DNA from 4 places in the Citrobacter sp. MNAZ 1397 genome. Region 2 is predicted to be linked to each of the others. Evidence: predicted binding sites of a transcription regulator. Region 2 holds the regulator's gene; each other region holds the start of a gene.

Region 1 (3,367 bases), on a different contig from region 2:
GCCAGCGCTGCCTTTTTGGTTGCGCCTTTACCGTTGGTAAAGCACAGCGCGCAGTCTTTATCGCGAATATGCACGGACCAGACGTTAGGTACCGGGTTCAGCCAGGAGGCCTCTTCAATATTGAAGCCGAGGTCGAGCAGTTTTTGCTGGAAGCGAGCGATGGAATCTTCCAGTGCGGCGTCTTTGCCGGGGATATAGGTTTGCGTCATAGCAGTCACTTTTTTGTACGTAAAGCGGGCAATGATACGGGTTTTACGTGACTGACGCTATCTTTGGGGGCTGACCTGCGAAAATAAAACTTTTGACTATCATTAATGGATCTAACTTATTGTTCGGACATAAAAAAATGAAAGCGTTTGATCTCCACCGCATGGCGCTGGATAAGGTTCCTCTGGAGTTTCTTGGCGAAGTTGCGCTTCGTAGCCTTTATACCTTTGTTTTGGTCTTTATATTTCTCAAAATCACAGGGCGACGTGGTGTGCGTCAGATGTCGCTCTTTGAGGTATTGATCATTCTGACGTTAGGCTCAGCGGCAGGCGACGTTGCGTTTTATGACGATGTGCCAATGCTTCCGGTACTGGTGGTATTTGTTACCCTCGCGGTACTGTACCGCCTGGTGATGTGGTTCATGACGCACAGTGAGAAACTGGAAGATCTGCTGGAAGGAAAGCCCGCCATCATCATTCATGAAGGGGAATTTGTCTGGGAGAAATTAGATAAGCAGAACATGACGGAATTTGAATTCTTTATGGAGCTACGCATTCGCGGCGTTGATCATCTGGGACAGGTGAGGCTGGCCATCCTGGAGACCAATGGTCAACTGAGCGTCTTTTACTATACCGATGAAGATGTAAAACCGGGGCTGTGTATTTTACCGAAGGCGTTTTCTGAACGTTTCACTACCGTACCTGAGGCGGGAGACTACGCCTGTGTTCAATGCAGTAAAATCATGGTCATGCCGGCGGGCTGCCATCAATTGTGTCCACGCTGCGCAAATCCAGAATGGTCGAAGGCCAGCCGGGGAATTCGGGTAACGTGATAGCCATTATGTCGGTTTTATGACGATTAGGCGGAAGAATGTTTTGTGTGACAATGACCGCATTTTTCGGGTCATAAGTTTTAGACATTGCGGCGCGTGTCACTGAATGATAAAACCGATATCCACTGTTATAACTTATTGCTTTTAGCGTGGTGAGGGGAAATGGCTCAGGTCTTTAATTTCAGTTCAGGTCCGGCAATGTTACCGGCGGATGTGCTTAAACAGGCTCAACAGGAACTCTGTGACTGGCACGGTCTTGGTACATCGGTGATGGAAATCAGCCACCGTGGTAAAGAATTTATTCAGGTGGCTGAGGAAGCAGAAAAGGATTTTCGCGATCTGCTGAATATTCCCTCGAACTACAAAGTTTTGTTCTGCCATGGCGGTGGTCGTGGTCAGTTTGCCGGTATCCCGTTGAACATTCTGGGGAATAAAACCACTGCAGATTATGTTGATGCAGGTTACTGGGCGGCGAGTGCAATCAAAGAAGCAAAAAAATACTGCTCCCCAAATGTTATCGACGCAAAAATCTCTGTAGAGGGGCTGCGTGGCGTGAAGCCGATGAGCGAGTGGCAACTGAGCGATAACAGCGCTTACTTGCACTTCTGCCCGAACGAAACCATTGACGGTATTGCCATCAATGAAACGCCGAACTTTGCGTCCGATGTGGTGGTAACGGCAGATCTCTCTTCCACTATTCTGTCCACTCCGCTGGATGTTTCCCGCTACGGCGTGATTTATGCAGGTGCGCAGAAAAATATCGGCCCGGCAGGCTTAACGCTGGTTATCGTTCGTGAGGATCTGCTGGGTAAAGCGCATCAATCTTGCCCTTCCATTCTGGATTACACCATCCTTGCGCAAAACGATTCCATGTTTAACACGCCGCCGACGTTTGCCTGGTATCTGGCTGGCCTCGTCTTCAAATGGCTGAAAAACAATGGCGGCGTTGCAGCCATGGACCGTATTAATCAGCAAAAAGCTGACCTGCTGTACGGTGTGATTGATAAAAGTGATTTCTACCGTAACGATGTTGCCAAAGCGAACCGTTCTCGCATGAACGTTCCGTTCCAGTTGGCTGACAACGCGCTCGACAAAATTTTCCTGGAAGAGTCACTGGCGGCAGGGCTGCATGCACTGAAAGGCCACCGCGTTGTCGGTGGCATGCGTGCTTCTATCTATAACGCGATGCCGCTGGAAGGCGTAAAAGCGCTGACTGACTTTATGGCTGACTTTGAACGTCGCCACGGCTAAATTTGGCTTGCCTCATACCCCGTAGCCTGGCTGCGGGGTTTTTTATTCTGTTTGTTGAGAGTTGAGTTTTATGGAATCCCTGACGTTACAACCCATCGCGCGGGTAGATGGCACTATTAATCTGCCTGGTTCAAAAAGTGTTTCCAACCGCGCCTTGTTACTGGCCGCCTTCGCACAGGGCACCACCGTACTGACCAATCTTCTGGATAGCGACGATGTACGCCATATGCTCAATGCGCTCAGTGCGTTGGGAGTTTCCTTTACGCTGTCTGCGGATCGTACTCGCTGTGAAGTAACCGGCGTCGGCGGGCCGTTAACGACAGAAAAACCACTGGAGTTATTCTTGGGCAATGCAGGAACGGCAATGCGTCCGCTGGCAGCCGCGCTGTGCCTTGGCAGCAATGACATTGTCCTGACCGGCGAACCGCGCATGAAAGAGCGACCGATTGGCCATCTGGTGGATGCACTACGTCAGGGCGGCGCGCAGATTGATTATCTGGAACAGGAAAATTATCCGCCTCTGCGCCTGCGCGGCGGGTTCATCGGCGGCAGCGTTGAGGTTGACGGCAGCGTATCCAGCCAGTTTTTGACTGCATTGCTGATGACCGCTCCGCTTGCGACGCAAGATACCGTTATCTCCATTAAAGGAGACCTGGTTTCTAAACCCTATATCGATATTACGCTGCATCTGATGCACACCTTCGGTGTTGAAGTTGAAAATCAGCAATATCAGCGCTTTGTCGTGCGCGGTAATCAGCAGTATACCTCGCCCGGGCACTATCTTGTGGAAGGTGATGCTTCCTCTGCCTCTTATTTCCTTGCGGCCGGCGCGATTAAAGGCGGCACGGTGAAAGTCACCGGTATTGGTCGCAACAGCGTGCAGGGCGATATTCGTTTTGCCGATGTACTGGAAAAAATGGGGGCGGAGGTGGTATGGGGCGATGATTTTATTGCCTGTACGCACGGTGAGTTAAACGCCATTGATATGGATATGAACCATATTCCGGATGCGGCAATGACGATTGCGACGGCGGCGCTGTTTGCGCGTGGTACTACCACATTGCGTAACATCTATAA
Region 2 (3,367 bases):
CCTCGCGTTTCGCAAAATCTTTGCTCAACTGAATTTGCATGCCGCCGAGGTCGAAGGTGACAGTTTTCACCGCTATACCCGCCCTGAGATGGACATGGCAATCCGTAAAGCCCGGGATTTAGGCCGACATATCAGCTATTTTGGCCCGGAAGCGAATGACTTCGGGCTGCTGGAACAGACGTTTATTGAGTACGGACAAACCGGTAAAGGCCAGGCGCGAAAATATCTGCATACCTATGATGAAGCCGTTCCCTGGAATCAGGTTCCCGGCACTTTCACCCCCTGGCAACCCTTGCCAGAGCCAACAGATGTGCTTTTTTATGAAGGGTTACACGGCGGCGTGGTGACGCCACAGCATGATGTCGCCCGCCATGTCGATCTGCTGGTGGGCGTGGTTCCGATCGTTAACCTTGAGTGGATTCAAAAGCTGGTGCGTGATACCAGTGAGCGCGGCCATTCCCGTGAGGCGGTAATGGATTCAGTGGTGCGTTCGATGGAAGATTATATCAACTTCCTTACTCCCCAGTTTTCCCGCACCCATATCAACTTCCAGCGTGTGCCGACGGTAGATACCTCCAACCCGTTCGCCGCTAAAGTGATCCCCTCGCTGGATGAAAGCCTGGTGGTTATTCATTTTCGTAATCTGGAAGGGATCGACTATCCCTGGTTGCTGGCAATGCTCCAGGGGTCATTCATTTCGCACATGAACACGCTGGTGGTGCCGGGCGGAAAAATGGGGCTGGCGATGGAGCTTATCATGACGCCGCTGGTACAGCGGCTGATGGAAGGGAAGAAGATTCAATAGCCTTCCGGCGGGACGCAACATCGGCTCCCGCCAGGGTATCCCGGCACGCAGCGCCACCGGGGAAAACGCCTGATGCGCTTCGCTTATCCGGCCTGCGTTCTCAGGCCTCAATCACTTCATACGAGTGCGTGATTTTCACCGCCTTCTCCAGCATTAATGCCACGGAGCAATATTTCTCAGCAGAGAGATCCACCGCACGCGATACAGCCGCTTCTTTCAGCTCTTTGCCGGTCACGATAAAGTGCAAATTGATATGCGTAAACAGACGCGGAGCCTCCTCGCGGCGCTCCGATGTCAGCTTCACTTCGCAGTCTTTCACATCGTGACGGCCTTTTTGCAAGATAGAGACAACATCGATAGCGCTGCATCCCCCCGCCGCCATCAGCACCATTTCCATCGGGCTGGGGGCTTTGTCGCCTGAGTTACCATCCATCAGGATCTGGTGCCCGGACGCAGACTCGCCAAGGAACGTTAAACCTTCTACCCATTTCACACGAGCTTGCATTTTTAATTCACTCCGGAGTTACAATTTTCTTTACAGATTACGCGTACATAAGAAAACGCGCAACGGAAGGCGACCTGCGTCAAGCTGAAGCGAGACACCAGGAGACAGGCGACAAAAGCTATGCTAAAACAATCGGGATGCTACAGTGATACATTGACGTTATGCATGTATGCAGAGGACATCACATATTACAGGCCGCAGGCATGTCTGACGGTCCACTTCCCAGGTATGGGGAAGATAGATTGCAACCCCGGACGCGATATGTGAATCCAGCGTCTGGAGCCAGCTTATAACAGAGGATAACCGCGCATGGTGCTTGGCAAACCGCAAACAGACCCGACTCTCGAATGGTTCTTGTCTCATTGCCACATTCATAAGTACCCGTCGAAGAGCACGCTGATTCACCAGGGTGAAAAAGCGGAAACGTTGTATTACATCGTCAAAGGCTCAGTGGCTGTGCTAATCAAGGATGAAGAAGGTAAAGAGATGATCCTCTCTTACCTTAACCAGGGAGATTTTATCGGTGAACTGGGTCTGTTCGAAGAGGGTCAGGAGCGTAGTGCATGGGTACGCGCCAAAACCGCTTGTGAAGTGGCCGAAATCTCCTACAAAAAATTCCGCCAGTTAATTCAGGTGAACCCGGATATCCTGATGCGTTTGTCTTCCCAGATGGCGCGTCGTCTGCAGGTCACCTCAGAAAAAGTCGGTAACCTCGCCTTCCTTGATGTGACAGGCCGTATCGCACAGACGCTGCTGAATCTGGCAAAACAGCCGGATGCAATGACCCACCCGGACGGTATGCAAATTAAAATTACCCGTCAGGAAATTGGTCAGATCGTCGGTTGCTCCCGCGAAACCGTTGGTCGTATCCTGAAAATGCTGGAAGATCAAAACCTGATCTCCGCGCACGGTAAAACCATCGTCGTGTACGGTACACGTTAATTCTCAAGCGGCGCATCGCCCTTAACGATGCGCCGTTTTTGTCTCTCTTCCCCATGTGGCGCAGGCTGATTTATCACCCCGAAATCAACTATGCACTGCGACAAACGCTGGTGTTATGCCTTCCTGTGGCTGTCGGACTCATTCTGGGCCATTTACAGCAGGGGCTGCTTTTCTCACTCGTTCCCGCCTGTTGCAATATTGCGGGTCTGGATACACCACACAAACGCTTTTTTAAACGTCTGATCATCGGCGGTTCGCTTTTTGCGGGTAGCAGCCTTGCAGTACAACTGCTTCTGGCGCAAGCGCTCCCCCTGCCGATCATTTTGACGGGTCTGACCCTTATCCTGGGCGTAACGGCAGAAATCAGCGCGCTTCACGGACGCCTGCTGCCCGCCTCGCTTATCGCCGCTATCTTCACGTTAAGCCTCGCCGGAAATATGCCTGTCTGGGAACCATTGCTGATTTATGGGTTCGGTACCCTGTGGTACGGCGCGTTTAACGCCTTCTGGTTCTGGCTATGGCGGGAGCAACCGCTACGTGAATCATTGAGCCTGCTGTATCGCCAGTTGGCGGACTATTGCGAAGCGAAATACAGCCTGCTGACGCAACATGTCGATCCAGAAAAAGCCCTCCCCCCGCTGCTGACACGTCAGCAAAAGGCGGTGGATATGATCAGCCAGTGTTATCAACAGTTGCATATGCTGGCGGCGAATAATAACAACGACTACAAGCGGTTACGCCGCGTTTTCCAGGTCGCTCTGGACTTACAGGAACACATTGCCGTTAGTCTGCATCAACCGCAGGAAGTCCAGGAACTGGTAGAACGCAGCCATGCCGAAGAGGTTATCCGCTGGAATGCGCAAACCGTTGCCGCGCGGTTACGGGTTATCGCCGATGATATTCTTTATCATCGCTACCCCAAACGCTTCAATATGGATAAACAAATTGGCGCGCTGGAGAAAATTGCCCGCCAGCACCCGGATAACCCGGTTGGGCAGTTTTGCGCCTGGCATTTCAGCCAGATAGCCCGTGTGCTGCGTACCCAGCGCCCGCTCTATATACGCGATCTGATGGCAGAGAAGCAGCGTCGCTTGCCCCTGATCCCGGCCCTCAAA
Region 3 (3,367 bases), on a different contig from region 2:
CCATGCCGCCGGAATGATGGCCTCAGCACCGCTTGGCGAGTTAACACCTGAGGTCAGTCAGCGGTTGTGGCAATTGCATGTGCTGGCGGCGGAGACGCTGATCAATCACTTTGCCCCACAGATGGCGTCCGGAGGCAGGATAGTGGTCATTGGCAGCCGGACGTCGCGCGGTGCATCGGGACGATCGCAGTATGTTGCCACCAAGGCGGCGCTGGTGGGCATGGTGCGCAGTTGGGCAGCAGAACTGGCGCCGAGGGGGATCACCGCCAACGTGGTCGCTCCTGGGGCGACACAAACGCCGATGCTCAGTGCGCCCGGACGCGCAAGCTCGCCGCCCACTATGCCGCCCATTGGACGATTGATTTCGCCTGAGGAAGTGGCAGCACTGGTAGGATTTGTCCTGTCACCAGAGGCGGCGGCCATTACCGGTCAGGAATTGGTGATCTGTGGCGGCGCATCGCTTAAGTAACGAAAGACGGGTGACACTGTCACCCGTCTTAATTTCTCATCTACGCTTGTATTCAGCCGCGCAAGTAGACTTTACCTATCAGATAGGTGGTTGCCTGACCGCCAATCAATACCCTTTCGCCACGCGCTTCGCAGCGCAGTTCACCGCCACGGGCTGAAAGTTGACGTGCCTGCAAAACGGATTTACCGAGTTTATCCGCCCAGTATGGAATCAGCATGCTGTGGGTCGAGCCGGTTACCGGATCTTCCGGCACCGATTCGCCCGGACAGAAAAAGCGACTGACAAAATCATGCTTGTCGCCTGGCGCGGTAATACAGACCATTTTCTTTAAAGGGATCATCGCGGCGATGTCAGGGGTCACCGCTTCAACCTGCTGCTGGTTTTCCAGCACCACCATATAATCGCGCGCCACGCGTACCTCTTTGGCCTGGGTGATACCCAGTGTTTCAAACAGCAGCGCAGGCGGTGCTGCCACCCGTTCTGTCTGCCAGGCCGGGAAGTCCAGGGTCAGCCAGTCGCCTTTGCGGCTTACGATAAGCGGGCCAACAAAACGGGTAGTAAAGTTAATGTGTGTATCGGGGTAGTCCAGGTATTCAAAAATCACGTGCGCGGCGGCAAGCGTGGCATGCCCGCAAAGGTTGATTTCGTACTGCGTGGTAAACCAGCGCAGCTCAAAGCCGTCGTCGTTACGAACAAAGAACGCCGTCTCAGACTGGTTGTGTTGCTGTGCCATTTTCAACAACACATCATCCGGCAACCATTCCGTTAGCGGACAAACTGCGGCGGCATTACCGCCAAACGTATGGTCGCTAAACGCGTCCACCATATAGAAGTCGATTGTGTGCATAGCCTTTCCTCTTGTTTTCCTTTGTTTTTCTCTTGTATTGCTTTTTGTTTCAACTGACAACGTTGTGCCCCAATTAAAAATGAGACATTGATCACAAAAAGTTTGTATTTTGAGCAGAATTAGATCTAAGATCTGCCCATATTCTTCCCCTGCAACCGATCCCAAAAGATATGACAACACAAATGGTTTCACGAAAAGTCGCGTGGCTTCGGGTGGTTACGCTTGCCATTGCCGCGTTCATTTTCAACACTACTGAGTTCGTGCCTGTGGGGCTGCTGTCGGACATCGCGCAAAGTTTCAATATGGAAACCCCGCAGGTCGGTATCATGCTGACGATCTACGCCTGGGTTGTGGCGCTGATGTCACTGCCGTTTATGCTGCTGACCAGCCAGGTAGAGCGTCGCAAGCTGCTGATTGGCCTGTTCGTTTTGTTTATTGGCAGTCATGTCCTCTCCTTCCTGGCGTGGAATTTCCATGTGCTGGTAATCAGCCGCATTGGTATTGCTTTCGCCCATGCGATTTTCTGGTCCATCACCGCGTCGCTCGCAATACGACTGGCCCCGGCAGGTAAACGCGCGCAGGCGCTGAGCCTTATCGCTACCGGTACCGCGCTGGCGATGGTGCTGGGTATTCCGATTGGTCGCGTCGTCGGCCAATATTTTGGCTGGCGTACGACCTTCTTCGCCATCGGCTTTGGCGCGCTGGTTACTCTGCTGTGTCTGATTAAACTGTTGCCGAAACTGCCCAGTGAGCACTCAGGTTCACTGCGTAGTCTGCCTGAACTGTTCCGTCGCCCGGCACTGTTGTCCATTTATTTGCTGACGGTCATTGTGGTTACCGCCCACTACACCGCCTACAGCTATATCGAACCGTTCGTGCAGACGGTGGCGGGCCTCAGCGGTAATTTCGCGACCTTGTTGCTGCTGATACTCGGCGGTGCGGGGATCCTCGGTAGCGTGCTGTTTGGCAAACTGGGCAATAAACATGCCTCCGGCCTTATCAGCGGCGCGATTGGCCTGCTGGTTATTTCGCTGTTGTTGCTACGCCCTGCGGCAGGCAGTGAGATAAACCTGGCCGTGCTGAGCATTTTCTGGGGTATCGCAATTATGATTATCGGCCTCGGTATGCAGGTGAAAGTCCTGGCGCTGGCACCGGATGCGACCGATGTGGCCATGTCACTGTTCTCGGGAATTTTCAATATCGGGATTGGCGCAGGCGCGCTGGTCGGTAACCAAATCAGCCTGCAGTGGTCGATGTCAGCCATTGGCTATGCGGGTGCTATTCCTGCGCTGGCCGCGCTGGTCTGGTCGGTCGTGATTTTCCGGCGCTGGCCGGTATCAGCAGAAGAAAGACAGCAACCGCACACTCTGTAATGCCTCACCGTCAGCGGGTTGTCGTTTCGCAACCCGCTGACGGGTTCTTCTCCTCGTCCCGTCTCAGTCATCACGGGCTGTTGGCCGCTCTCACGCGGTCGCATCAGGCCGTAGCGTGGTAGGTTGCAATGATTTCCAACACGCCATTAATGATAAACTGAACCCCCATACAGACCAGCAAAAAGCCCATCAGCCGGGAGATAGCCTCAATCCCACCCTTACCCACCAGCCGCATTATCGCGCCGGAGCTACGCAAACATACCCACAGAATCACTGCCACGACGGCGAAAATCAGCGGGGGCGCAACCATTAACACCCACTCAGGGAAGTCGGTGCTTTCGCGCACGGTCGACGCGGAGCTGATGATCATCGCAATCGTCCCCGGCCCGGCAGTACTCGGCATCGCTAAGGGAACGAAAGCGATATTGGCCGTCGGCTCCTCTTCCAGCTCTTCCGATTTGGTTTTGATCTCCGGCGCCTCATGCATTTTCTGCGGCGGGAAAAGCATACGGAAACCGATAAAGGCCACGATCAGGCCACCGGCGATACGCAACCCCGGTATCGAAATTCCGAAGGTATTCATCACCAGTTGCCCGGCATAATACGCCACCATCATGATGGCAAAGACATAGACAGAGGCCATCAGCGACTGTTGGTTGCGCTGGGCGCTGTTCATAT
Region 4 (3,367 bases), on a different contig from region 2:
ATCATGATTAAAAAACCGAGCAGCGTTTTAAAGGTTCCTTCGGCAATTTTTCCCGGCGATTTCTTTTGTAAGATCAAACCGAGCATGGCAATAAAAGCAATTAATATCGATGCCTGCCCGAGTAAATCCTTGACGATAAACTCAACAAAGCTATTCATGGTCAGTTACCTTCATGTTATGCAGTTTTAAGAACGCGATAATTTTTTGTTCGATCTCTTCTTTATCGGTTAATTTATTAAGCACAACGACTCGTTTGATTTCTTCTTCACTGGCATCTGCCGTTAAAATGTCGGCAAAGACTTTTTGTGTCAAAATCATATCGGATTTAAATGCACCGGCTTCTGAAACTGTCGTGTGTTCAACTTTTGCCGGAATTTCTAATTTTTTCAGCACCGCTTTCGCGCTCATTTCGATCGCAAAGCTGGAGCCGAGGCCGCAGCCACATACGCAGAGAACTTTAAGCATGTAAATCTCCTCAAATAATATTGAGTTGTTTGGCCAGTTTGTAGGGATGTCCTTCTGTATCTACCAGACGTTTTTTCATACTAACAAGATCAATCGGAATAGGTTTATTACTGGAATTGATAATAATGGCTTTATTCTTCATGCCAGATTGAATACAACGTACGACTTCACTGGCCATAATGGTGCCCTGATAAATTTCTTCACAGGTGGGGTCACCGTTACGTAGACCATAGCCAATAATTGTTTTACGAATACGCACACCAATCCGTGGTTCAAGCTGCTTGATCATGGTGTCGATAGCACCCTGAAAACCGGGCGTATACTCTCTGGTGTAACCTTCGGAACACAGGATCACCACACTGTTCTGGCTGGCAAGGCGGTCTTTAATACGTTGAGATAACTCATCAATGGGGATCTGGCATTCCGGAATAAGAGCAATATCCGCATTGCTTTTGATCGCCGATTGCAGCGTCAACTCGCCACAGTAACCACCCAAGACTTCCACCATAAATACACGACCGGGTAACGCCCGGCCGGTATTTCTGAGTCGGGAAACTTCTTTGATAATTTGTTCGCAAGCGGTAGAAAAGCCAATCGAATAATCGCTGCCATACACATCATTATCAATCGTCATGCCGACGCCAAAACAATTCACATCAAACTCACTGAGCGTATTCAAAAATTGCAGCGATCCGTCACCACCCGCCATAACCAGCACATCAATTCGCAACGATTTTAATTTTTTCGCAATCGTTTCGTATTCACTTCGCACTAATTTACGGGTTGTGCGACCAGAGGTAATAATAGGGATAGAGGCAATGGAAAAATCCACTAAATCCCGCCAGTCAATTTCATTGTGTTTCTTTTCAAGTAAACCAGGTATCCCTCCGTTGAACAGGGTAATTTCTGCCTGCGTCAGTCTAGCGATTTGAAAAATAAAATTATTTATTCCCGATACATCACCACCGCTAATGACTACACCGATTTTCATCGCGAATTCCCCACTGGCTGCCTGTGCGAATATTTTTCCCTGACTTCAAGGGGCATATTTGCAATGAAAGTCACATTTTACGGATAATTTTGTTACCACCAGCCATTGACAGAGATATTAACAACTCATTATTTGTGATAAAAATCACATAAATCCAGTAGGATTCAACTCACAGTATTTTTATTAATTTCTTTTCAATCATTGGGTTATAAAAAAATAAGAGCGGGGAGGTAATGGGGAAATAAAATCGTCGTTACGGTGTTTCGACAGAGAGTAATTTTGTGATTGTAGCCGCATTTTTTAGCGTAAAAGAGGCATATGGGGAGGTAATTCAGAAGAGGGAGAGAGTAAACCGGGGAAAAAAAAGAACCTGTCCCCGCTCCGAAGAGCCAGGGACAGCGGCAATGCGGGAAAACTTATTTGGTCAGTTCAGCAGTCATATGGACCTGGTTACCGGTGAAAGCTTCGGTAATCTGGTATGAAGACGCGCCAGCCTGTTGCGCCTGAGCGGCAATTTTCGCTTCTGCACCGGACAGTGTAGAGTCAGTTGCGGTGACGGTCTGCGCAGCGAAAGAACCGAAAGAAGAAGCCAGAGCGACAACTGCGACAAAAGTTTTGATGCTTTTCATGATATAAACCCTTCTGAATGTTTGTTGAGATGAGGCGCTGTGCCTCGATGGAAGAAATAATAGCCCTTAACCTCATCAACAAACAGCGGAATGATTTGCATTTATTTTTCAAATTATTTGAATCACAAAGAGAGTAAAAAATGACCCCAGACTGGCTCACCGCCCTGCAGCAATTTGGGCGCACGCGTAGCGTGTCGGCGATGGATATTCTGCAACGGCAAGGTGAGCCCCAGCGTAGCGTGTTTTGGTTGCAGGAGGGGACGGCCCGGGCGGTGTATCACTCGGCACAGGGCCACGAAAGAGTGAAAGAGTTCTACTTCGCCGGAGAGTGCTGTTTTCTCTACCTGAGCTGGCTCACCGGTTCGCTGGCGGATTACAGCCTGCAAATGCTCACCCCTGGCAGGCTTTGTGAAATCCCGCTGCGCTTGCTTGATAAACCCGAACACCTCGCCGCGCGGCTGGCGCTGCTCAGTCAGCAGGTGGTTTACAAGGAAAAGAAAGAGCAGATGTTTTTGCTCAATAATCCCGAACAGCGCTGGCAATACGTGCAGACCCATTTTCCGGACTGGGAGCAGCAACTCACGCAAAAAGATCTTGCCAGCTACATCGGTATCTCCCCGGTGAGTTTGTCGCGAATTCGCGGGCGTCTTAACAAAGGTTAACGACCGACACGCCCACCCTTCTTATGCTGCTCCCCTTTTCTGCTGCGGGCGATGCGATGACACCATTTTTCCTCTCACAAATTCTGGCGGGCCTGTCGTTTGGCCTGGATGTGCTAGCCTTTCAGTTTGTCCGTCGCCAGCGCTCTCTACAGACACTCGCCTGCTCTACCAGCCTGCTGGCGCTCCATTTCTGGCTGCTCGGTGAAGTCAGCGCCTGCGGACTGATGGCGCTGGCAGCCTGCCGATATCTTCTGGCGACCGTTACCACCAGCCAGCGTGTGAAAGGGGGATTTCTTTGCGCGTCGGTGTTATGCAGCGTGCTGACCTGGCAGCACGCAACGGATATCTTCCCGCTGGCGGGCAGCTTGCTCATGACGGTTGCCGCCTTTCAGTCAACGGCGACGGGATTACGACTGATTACCGTGAGCGGCAGCCTGTGCTGGCTTATCAATAATATTCTGGCGGGCTCGCCGATGGCGATCGTCATGGAAGGCACGTTTATGCTGAGTACGCTGGTGTCGTACTGGCGATTAAAACGAGGAGCGGCGGTAGCCGGGTAATTCAGAAACGAAAAAAGCGCCCGCAGGCGCTCTTTCGACAGTGTTACGCTTATTTGGTCA

What was found. Region 2 encodes CRP, which controls carbon source genes, mostly activating them, when cyclic AMP is high. Its sites were predicted from a motif close to ATGTGANNNNNNTCACAT; they were not measured.
Region 1: the regulator CRP is predicted to act here: its motif matches at 1,085-1,102, upstream of serC (3-phosphoserine/phosphohydroxythreonine transaminase).
Region 3: the regulator CRP is predicted to act here: its motif matches at 1,396-1,413, upstream of L2097_RS06030 (sugar transporter).
Region 4: the regulator CRP is predicted to act here: its motif matches at 1,589-1,606, upstream of L2097_RS22780 (6-phosphofructokinase).

Annotation. Positions count from the first base shown of each region.
Region 1 covers NZ_JAKIVH010000001.1:2,302,275-2,305,641, reverse strand. Annotated here, with positions in the region: gene ycaO (30S ribosomal protein S12 methylthiotransferase accessory factor YcaO) at 1-209, opposite strand, end outside; gene L2097_RS10835 (DUF421 domain-containing protein) at 347-1,039, shown strand; gene serC (3-phosphoserine/phosphohydroxythreonine transaminase) at 1,202-2,290, shown strand; gene aroA (3-phosphoshikimate 1-carboxyvinyltransferase) at 2,361-3,367, shown strand, end outside.
Region 2 covers NZ_JAKIVH010000003.1:422,934-426,300, reverse strand. Annotated here, with positions in the region: gene L2097_RS19185 (phosphoribulokinase) at 1-805, shown strand, start outside; gene L2097_RS19180 (OsmC family protein) at 906-1,310, opposite strand; gene crp (cAMP-activated global transcriptional regulator CRP) at 1,620-2,252, shown strand; gene L2097_RS19170 (YccS/YhfK family putative transporter) at 2,306-3,367, shown strand, end outside.
Region 3 covers NZ_JAKIVH010000001.1:1,291,467-1,294,833, reverse strand. Annotated here, with positions in the region: gene L2097_RS06040 (SDR family NAD(P)-dependent oxidoreductase) at 1-469, shown strand, start outside; gene L2097_RS06035 (PhzF family phenazine biosynthesis protein) at 522-1,316, opposite strand; gene L2097_RS06030 (sugar transporter) at 1,487-2,689, shown strand; gene L2097_RS06025 (MarC family NAAT transporter) at 2,793-3,367, opposite strand, start outside.
Region 4 covers NZ_JAKIVH010000006.1:90,004-93,370, forward strand. Annotated here, with positions in the region: gene L2097_RS22770 (PTS sugar transporter subunit IIC) at 1-158, opposite strand, end outside; gene L2097_RS22775 (PTS sugar transporter subunit IIB) at 151-465, opposite strand; gene L2097_RS22780 (6-phosphofructokinase) at 476-1,456, opposite strand; gene L2097_RS22785 (YdgH/BhsA/McbA-like domain containing protein) at 1,873-2,085, opposite strand; gene L2097_RS22790 (Crp/Fnr family transcriptional regulator) at 2,226-2,747, shown strand; gene L2097_RS22795 (YgjV family protein) at 2,804-3,307, shown strand; gene L2097_RS22800 (YdgH/BhsA/McbA-like domain containing protein) at 3,357-3,367, opposite strand, start outside.